DNA from 2 places in the Thioalkalivibrio sp. ALJ12 genome. Region 2 is predicted to be linked to the other one. Evidence: predicted binding sites of a transcription regulator. Region 2 holds the regulator's gene; the other holds the start of a gene.
What was found. The regulator LexA, encoded in region 2, represses DNA repair genes until DNA is damaged. The targets are predictions, from matches to a motif close to TACTGTNNATATNNACAGTA.
Positions count from the first base shown of each region.

Region 1: the regulator LexA is predicted to act here: its motif matches at 2,540-2,559, upstream of F467_RS0108645 (error-prone DNA polymerase).

Region 1 covers NZ_KB899539.1:268,629-273,052, reverse strand. The annotation lists gene ubiG (bifunctional 2-polyprenyl-6-hydroxyphenol methylase/3-demethylubiquinol 3-O-methyltransferase UbiG) at 1-675, shown strand, start outside; gene F467_RS0108655 (hypothetical protein) at 772-1,371, opposite strand; gene F467_RS0108650 (bifunctional 2-polyprenyl-6-hydroxyphenol methylase/3-demethylubiquinol 3-O-methyltransferase UbiG) at 1,836-2,447, opposite strand; gene F467_RS0108645 (error-prone DNA polymerase) at 2,561-4,424, shown strand, end outside.
Region 2 covers NZ_KB899540.1:177,009-181,432, reverse strand. The annotation lists gene F467_RS0111075 (DNA polymerase Y family protein) at 1-333, opposite strand, end outside; gene imuA (translesion DNA synthesis-associated protein ImuA) at 503-1,126, opposite strand; gene lexA (transcriptional repressor LexA) at 1,131-1,748, opposite strand; gene F467_RS0111060 (hypothetical protein) at 1,843-2,193, opposite strand; gene F467_RS0111055 (hypothetical protein) at 2,482-2,808, opposite strand; gene F467_RS0111050 (transporter substrate-binding domain-containing protein) at 2,835-3,953, opposite strand; gene F467_RS0111045 (methyltransferase domain-containing protein) at 4,017-4,424, shown strand, end outside.

The DNA of each region.
Region 1 (4,424 bases), on a different contig from region 2:
GAACCGGATGGAAGACTCTGGCCCCTGCACGTGCTGAACGGCCTGCGCAGTGACTACATCCGCGACCAACTCTGCCACTCGCTCGGGCGGGACGCGGAGGCCGAGCGCCCCCTGGACGGCCTGCGCATCCTCGATATTGGCTGTGGCGGCGGGCTGCTGAGCGAGGCCATGGCCCGCCTGGGCGCGAATGTACTGGGCGTGGACGTCGTCGACCGGAACATCGCCGCGGCTCGGCTTCATGCCGCGGAGCAGGGCCTGGATATCGAGTACGAAGTGAACACCGCGGAAGCCCTCGCGGCACGAGGCGAGACCTTCGACGTGATCCTGAACATGGAGGTGGTGGAGCATGTGGCGGACCTGCCCGCGTTCATGGCGAGCGTCAACCGCATGCTGCGCGCCGGCGGCCACACCTTCGTGGCCACGATCAATCGCAATCCGGTCTCGTTCGTGGTGGCGATTGTCGGTGCCGAGTACCTGTTCCGCATCCTGCCCCGGGGCACCCATCAGTGGAAGCGCTTTGTCACACCGCGGGAAACGAGGGCGCTGCTCGCGCGGGACGGCCTGGAGCCCGTGGCGCAGACGGGAGTCAAGGTGAATCCGCTTTCCCGCCGGATGTGGCTGTCGCGCTCCATGAGCGTCAACTACATGTTGCTGGCACGGAAGCCCGAAGCCTGAAGGACGGGTTCGCTGTATGCCGATTCCGCCGATCCCTCATCCGGGTTACACGATCATGAAAGAGGACACCCACTTTTCCATCGGGCCAGTAGTCCCTTAATCCGGCTGATACTCCAGCGACGAGTGATGCAGATTGATGCGCAATGCACCGGCGTCATCGCGCACAAAACCCCAGGTCTTGTCGACGGTTGTAACCTCTCCATCCTGGTCCGCGAAATGCACCTTCCCCATCGTGATCGCGCTCTTGCCATCGATGAAGATTCCGGCATTCTGTGGTTCGCACTCCTTCCAGGCCTCGAGAGCAAACCCGGAGTCGTCAGGAAAAGAGGAATCGCCCCCCACGAAGTACGACAATGCACCTTCCCGGGTCATGCGGAACGTGTCCGGTTTCTGTGCCAGCGTGGGTTTGAAGAGAACCGTGCCCATCTGGTAGGCATATGCTTCGTCGATGATGTCTGCGGCGAGCGCCTTGGCGGCTTCATGCCCGCTTTCAGCATAGGTGGTACTGATATCGACAAGCGCCTCGCACCAAGCGTCCTGAGCCGCCAGAACGTCTTGCTTCAGAATCGATTGATCGACCACCACGACATCTTCCGCAGCCGCCGAGCCGGAGATCAACGAGATCGTTGCGACTAGTGCGAAGCCAAAAGAGTGCTTCATTGTTACCTCCTCTTTACGCGAGATCATCTCTGTCATGCACTGTCCTGGCGGGCGTCACGCGGTTGGTCGCTCGGCCGGGCGATATCCCGAGCAGCGAGCGCCCGTGAGACCCTTGCACAAAAGCATTCGCGAACGGCGCCTGCTCTACACTCCGCTCGAACCCGGGCCAGCACCCCCACGACTGAAAGCCCACGCAGTTCCTTGCGGTCCGACCGCGCGAGACATGGACATCGAGCCTGCGAAATAACAGCCAATGGGTCAAGCAGCGACGAGGACGGGCACAGATGTACTTTTTTGAAGGTGAAGCAACATAAAGGACACCCGCCTTCTTCCCGAGAAGCGAGAAAGAGGACACCCATATTGTTCACCCGCCGCCACAGCCGCTTTCTCTCGTAGGAGCCCAGCCCTCTGGGCGATGGGGCGCTGGACATGCCCGATCGGCGAGAGGGCTCGCCTCCTACAGTGGTAGGTCCCAGCCTCGGCGGCGAACCGGCGTGCTTTCAGGCGGAGCTGGCGGGTCGGGCGATGGCAAGGACGGAGGCGCGCGTCCCGTGGCGTCCGAGTGTGGTGAACTCGTCGATCACAAACCCGGCCCCCGCCACCTGTTCCCGAAACGCTTCTTCGTAGGTCACGCGACCGAAATCGATGGTGGTGATGCGCTTGAGCAGGGGCTTGAAGCGCTCCATCCAGCGGGAGGGGCGGGTCTGGAAGGTCTGGGTGAAGAAGACCTTCCCCTCCGGCTTCAGCAGGCTGCGGCAGTGGCGCAGAGCGCCCTCGGGGTCCGGCAGGAGCATGAAGCTGGCGGAGAAGTAGATCGCGTCGTACGGGCCACCTGTGTGGTCGTAGATGGATTCGAGTCGGGCCTCGGCTCTATCGGCCAGGGGCGAGTCGCGCAGGGCTCGCCGGGCGTGCTGGATGTAGTCGGCATCGATATCGATCCCCGTGATGACGAGCCCCTTCTCGCGTGCCGTGGCGGCATTGGCGAGCAGCGCACCGGCGGTGCCAATGCCCACGTCCAGCAGAGCCGTCCCGTCCGGCAGCCGCCGCATGACCTCGGCATACCACTGCGAGGTAAGACGCAGGATCAGCAGGTTGTAGAGGGCGCTGCGCATAGGGGATTCGTCACTGGGATGGGCCGGTAGCGGGCCTACCATACCGGAGCCGGCGCACCGGCTCGAAGCCAGGGTTTCTTGCCAGCCCGTAATACTGTTTATATAAACAGTATATGGATGCCACTACCCCCGAACCACCGGAGTACGCCGAGCTGACGGCCGTCAGCAACTTCTCGTTCCTGCGCGGGGCCTCGCACCCGGAGGAGCTGGTGGAGCGGGCCCGAGCGCTGGGCTATCGCGCGCTGGCGCTGACCGATATCGCCTCGCTGGCCGGCGTGGTCCGCGCGCACGCGGCGGCGAAGGACTGCGGGTTGCACCTGATCCTGGGGGCGACCTTCCAGCTGGCACACGGCCCCGCCCTGACCCTGCTGGTGCGCAATGCGGCGGGCTATGCCGCGCTGTGCCGGCTGATCACCCATGCACGCGGGGCGGCGGACAAGGGGCACTACCACCTGACACAGGCGGACCTCGACGCCCTGCCCGCCGAGGCGCGTGCCGGCTGGCACGTCCTGCTGCGTATCGAGCCCGAGATCGCGGAGCCGACGCTCGCCGAAGCGGCCCGCTGGCTGGCCGGGTGGGCCGCGCCGGGGCAGGCCCATCTGGCGGTCAGCCAGCTGCGCACGCCGGAGGATGCCGCGCTGGCAACCCGCACACAGCAGCTCGCCGACACGGTGGGACTCCCGATCGTCGCTTGCGGCGATGTGCACATGCATTCTCGCGGCCGGCGTGCCCTGCAGGACGTGCTGACCGCGCTGCGCCTGCGCACCACAGTTGCCGAGGCGGCCCCGTCGCGCTTCCCCAACGGCGAGCGCTGCCTGCGCCCGCGCGACGACCTGGCCGCGCTGTATCCCGCCGCCTGGCTCGCGGCCAGTGTGCGGATCGCGCGGGACTGCGACTTCTCGCTGGACGCGGTCACCTACCGCTACCCGACCGATCCCCTGCCCCGGGACACGAGCCCGGCCGCCTACCTGCGCAAGGAGACCCTGAAGGGCGCGCGAGGACGTTGGCCCGACGGCATCCCGCCGAAGGTAACGGAGCAGATCGAGCGCGAGCTCGGAATCATCGCGCAGCTCGGCTACGAGCCCTACTTCCTGACGGTCTACGACATCGTGCGCTTTGCCCGCGGTCGCGGGATCCTGTGCCAGGGGCGGGGCTCGGCGGCGAACTCCGCGGTCTGTTATGCCCTCGGCATCACGGCGGTGGACCCCTCGCGCTCCAGCATGCTGTTCGAGCGCTTCATCTCCGCCGAGCGTGGCGAGCCGCCGGATATCGATGTCGACTTCGAGCACGAGCGCCGCGAGGAGGTGATCCAGTACATCTACCGGCGCTACGGCCGCGAGCGCGCGGCGCTGGCCTGCACGGTGATCCGCTACCGCCGGCGCAGCGCCCTGCGCGACGTCGGCCGCGCCCTGGGCATCTCGCGCGCGCGGCTGGATGCGCTGACCGCCAACCTCGCCTGGTGGGACGACGGCATCCCTGCCGAGCGCCTGCGCGAGGTCGGGCTGGATCCGGATGGTGCCCTGGCCCGACAGTGGCAGGCGCTGACCGCCGAGCTGCTGGGCTTCCCCCGCCACCTGTCGCAGCACACCGGCGGCTTCGTGATCGCCGAGGGCCGGCTGGACGAGCTGGTGCCGATCGAGAACGCGGCGATGCCGGAGCGCTCGGTGATCCAGTGGGACAAGGACGACCTCGACGCGGTGGGGCTGTTGAAGATCGACGTGCTGGCGCTGGGGATGCTCTCCTGCGTGCGCCGCGCGCTGGAGCTGATGGCGCGCCACCGGGGCCGCGACTGGGGTCTGGCCGACATCCCCGCCGAGGATCCGGCGGTCTACCACATGCTGCAGAAGGCCGACACCCTGGGCGTGTTCCAGATCGAGTCGCGCGCGCAGATGAGCATGCTGCCGCGACTGAAGCCCGCGAACTTCTACGACCTGGTGATCGAGATCGCCATCGTGCGCCCCGGCCCGATCCAGGGCG
Region 2 (4,424 bases):
GCTGCGGCCGACCTCCAGCAGGATGCGCCGGGTCTCCGGCTCCGGGTGCACGTGATCGGAGAACTGCAGCAGTACGCCGGCCAGCATGCTGACCTGCGCGGTCTGGGCCTGCGGGTCGTGCTCGACGAGCTCCGGGGTGTCGAGGATGGCGAGGGCATCGGCCAGCGCCATGCCCGGTCGGGCCCCGGCGCGCCGCGCTGCGCGGTTGGTGGCATGCACGCGCGGCGCAGCGCCGGCCTCGACCACCAGCAGGGGGCGCTCGGTCAGCCGTGAACGGTCCGCCTCGGCGCGCGCCAGGGTCTCCAGCGCCAGATGCGGCAGCTCGACCGCCATCCACTGTTCGTTTGCCGAGCGCGGTTCGACCCGTGGGGCAGGGCCGGACTCCGCTGGATGCTCCGAGGGTGCAATCGAGGGCGGAATCAGTGCTGCCTGGTGCCATGCGCGGGCCGGGCGCGAGGCACGCGGGTGCGGGACGGCTTGTGGTCGCTCCGGATGGCCCATCTCAGGGCACCGGGATGTGCAGGGCCTGGCCGGAACGGGCCCAGTCGCCGATGCCCTTCAGGCAGTTCAGTTCGAGGCCGTCGGTGGCGGGCTGCCAGCGCAGGCGCTGATGGGCCGGGGAGGGCTGCTCCGCGGCGCGCGGCGGGCGGTACAGGATGGCGCAGGCCTGGCTTTCGGCCGCGGCCAGGCGCAGCCGACGCAACAACGCGGTTTCCACCGGGCCGCCCAGCCAGGCCAGCAGGACCCCGAAGGCCGGGTCGCGCAGGCATTGTTCGCCGGCCCAGAGGGTGTCGCGGTTGTGTTCGGTGCGGATCAGCAGCAACCGTTCCGGCGGGATGCCAAGCGGCTGCCAGCCCGGCAGCCAGGGCGTGGCGGGCGGCGCCAGCAGTGCGATCCAGTACCCCTCGCGACCGCAGGCCTCGAGCATGGGGACCAGCAGACGGGTCTCGCCACAGCCAAAGGGGGAGCCCAGGAGTTCGATCAGCTGGCCGCGCGGCCAGCCGCCCCCGAGGGCCCGGTCCAGCGCCGGGTGACCACTCGGCCAGACCGGGGCATTCGCGGCAGGGGCGGCGCTGCGCCCGCGCCACAGCGCCGGATGATCGAGCAGGGCATCAATGCCGGGCACGGGCTTAGCCCTGCGCTTCAAGATCGCGCAGTACGCCGACCCCGATACCCTCGATCGCCAGCTCCTGGCGCTCCAGGTCGATCTCGATCGGGGCGAAGTCGGGGTTCTCCGGCAGCAGGCGCACGCGGGCACCGTCCTGCTCGAAGCGCTTGACCGTCACCTCGTCCTCGATGCGGGCCACGACGATCTGGCCGGGGCGGGCCTCCGGGGTCTGGCGGACGGCCAGCAGGTCGCCATCGAGGATGCCGGCGTCGCGCATGCTTTCTCCATGCACGCGCAGCAGGTAGTCCGGGCGGGCCCGGAACAGGCTGTCGTCGATCCGGTAGTGGCGTTCGATATGCTCGGTGGCGAGGATCGGCGAGCCGGCGGCCACGCGCCCGACCAGAGGTAGTTCGGCCGGTCGGGCCGCATGCGTACCGGCCAGGCGGATACCGCGCGCGGCCCCGCCCACCAGTTCGATCGCGCCCTTTTTCTCCAGGGCCTTCAGGTGGCATTCGGCCGCATAGGGCGAGCGGAAACCAAATGCACGGGCGATCTCGCTGCGCGTTGGGGCCGTGCCCTGGGTGGCGACGGTCTCGCTGATGTAGTCGAGGATGGCCTGCTGGCGCGCGGTCAGGGACACGGCGGGTGCTCCACGGATAACTGTTCATAAATACAGTATTCCGTGGCGAAGTCCGAGGCAAGTAGCGGCAAGCGCCTTCGTGATCGGTGTTTCCCTAAGGCGAGCCCTGCTCCAGTGTCTTGCGCAGGTGCTCGATCTGCTCCGGCTTGATGCCGGCGATGTCCTTGATCGGCAGGGTGAACGCGAAGCCGTTGCCGACCTCGCTCAAAGCGAGTTCTTCGTCCAGGCGTTTCAGCAGCCGTTCGGCGAGGCTGGCCTCCAGGACCATTAGCAGCACGTTGCGGGCCGCGGAGTCCTTCAGATCCATGATCGGTGTGCGGCGCAGCTGGGCAATGCCCTGGCCCTCCAGCAGCGTCAGGCCGGCGGCGCCCTCGCGGCGCACGGTCTCGATGGCACGGTCGGCCCGGTTGCGCGGGACCACGGCGGCGAGCAGTACGAATTGCATGGCGTTCCTCGCGCAGAAGATTAGGAAACACTGATCAATGTACACGCTCGCGCTCGAGTCGCTTTTGCGTGCGAACAAGGCGCGGTGACTGCCGTGCAGTCATTCTGCACAAGGGAGCCGCAACGCGGTGCGCGCGCAAAAGCGGCCGAGCCCCTTGGGGTTGGTACCCCAGGTTCCCCGATCCTGCGTTGCGGCCCTTGCCGGTAGAACCACTACCGGCTGCGCACCGCGCCTTGTCTCGGAAAACCTGGGGTACCAACGCGAGCGTGTACATTGATCAGTGTTTCCTTAGGGTTGGGCGGGGGTACCCGCGAACTGCATGCCCGCCAGGGCCTGGGCATCCAGTGTGAAGGCCAGGCCGTTGTACGGCTGCAGCAGGTCCAGTTCCAGGTTCAGGCGGCGGGCGATGCGCTCGGCGCGTTCCTCGTCCAGCTCCCAGATGCAGATCGACTCCCGGCCCTGGTAGGTCACGCCGAGAAAGGTCATGTGGTCCGGAAAGCCGAGCCCCGCGCCGTGCATCACCGTGCCGTCCGCGCCGCCTTCCTCGGCCGCGATCGCCAGCGCCAGGTCCTCGCGATCCTGATCGACGATGGCCACCAGAAATGTTTCAGCCATGATGTCTTTACTCCCCGCCCGGCTGGTCAGTTGCCGAGATAGCGGCGCAGCACGCGCTGCCAGTCGTCGGATTCCAGAATCTCCAGTATGGCAACGTTCATCGGGGCGCGCAGGGGCGAGCCCTGGGGCAGGGCGAGGGCGTAGTCCTGGCGCAGGAACTCCACCGGCAGGACCTCCAGTTCGCCGGCGAAGTGTTCGCGCGTCTGGTAGCGCAGCAGCGGGGCGTCGTAGACCATCGCATCGGCGCGCCCCTCGGCCACCGCCGTGAGGGCGGATGTCAGGTCCTGGTGGTCGCGGTAGGCAAAGCCCTGATCGTTCAGCCAGGCGGCAGCACTGGAGCCGCCGATGGTGGCGATACGCTGACCCTCCAGGTCGGAGACATTCTGGATGCCGGTATCCAGCGAGCTGACCGTCAGCGTGGTCGCGATCGCGGCAGTAAATGTAGACACGAGGATCAGCGCGGCGAACATCCAGACCAGCGCGATCATGCGTCCTGGCAGGGTGCGCGGGGCCTTGTCGCCATAGCCGACCGTGGTCATGGTGACTGCGGCCCACCAGAACGCGGAGCCGAGCCCCTGGGCGGCGTTGCCACCGAACTCGTCGGCGTTGCGCCGACGCTCGAACAGCCACAGCAGCGCGCCCACCAGCAGGAGCAGTCCGGCCAGGGCCAGTACCACCATCAGAAAGGGAACGGAGATGAAGGCCCGCAGCGCCCCGGCCACCGGGTTGCCCTGCTGAGGCACGGCGATGGACAGCCCGGTAGTGTAATAGGGGTGAGTGAAATCGACCCGCTCGGCGCGGTCCGAGGTGGCGGTCAGGGCGGCGACCGAGACATCGATACGCCCGTCCCCCAGCCCGTCGATCAGCCCCTCGAGACTGGTCTCGCGGTACTCGTAGTCCAGCTCCAGGCGCTCCGCGACCCGCTCCCACAGTTCGATCGCGATGCCGGTGGGGTGGCCCTCGGCATCGTCCGGCGGGATCACGAAGGGAGGTACGAAGCGGGTGCCGACCCGCAGTGTTTCCGTCTCACCGAGATCGGAGCCTGCCGTGGCCCCGGGGGGCTGGGCCGCGGCAGGGGCAGCCAGCAGCCCCGCGAGCACAGTCAGAACGATCAGGTACAACAGAGCGCGACCGCTACGGGGCATGGGCATATCCTCAAGGTGATTCGCCGTACCATACCGGGAATGCCCACAGGGAAACACCAACGGATGTACGACCCCTTTGCCTGCCCGGAACGCGCGCCAACGGCCATGGGTACGCCGCGCCCGGCGCTGGATGTCGGTTTTACCCTGGACTGGAGCAGTGCCGAGGTGCGGCATCGCGAGTGCCTGTTCCTGCCGTGGCTGATGCCGGCGCACGACGTCTGGCCGGGCGCCATCGGGTCGCAGCTGGCCGGCGTGGATGTCGGCGAGGCAGTAGACGTTCCGGGGGCACCTTTGGTCCCGGGGTGGGACCCGGCCGGGGAGGTCGAACTGCCGCCGGCGGCGTTCAATCGCCGCCTGCGCCGGCATCGGGTGGTGGAACCCCGGGCCGGGCGTTTCTATCCGCGTGCGTTCATCGCCGGCCATGCCGGCATCGAGGCCGGCGACCGCGAGCTGTTCCGCATCGGCAAGCTG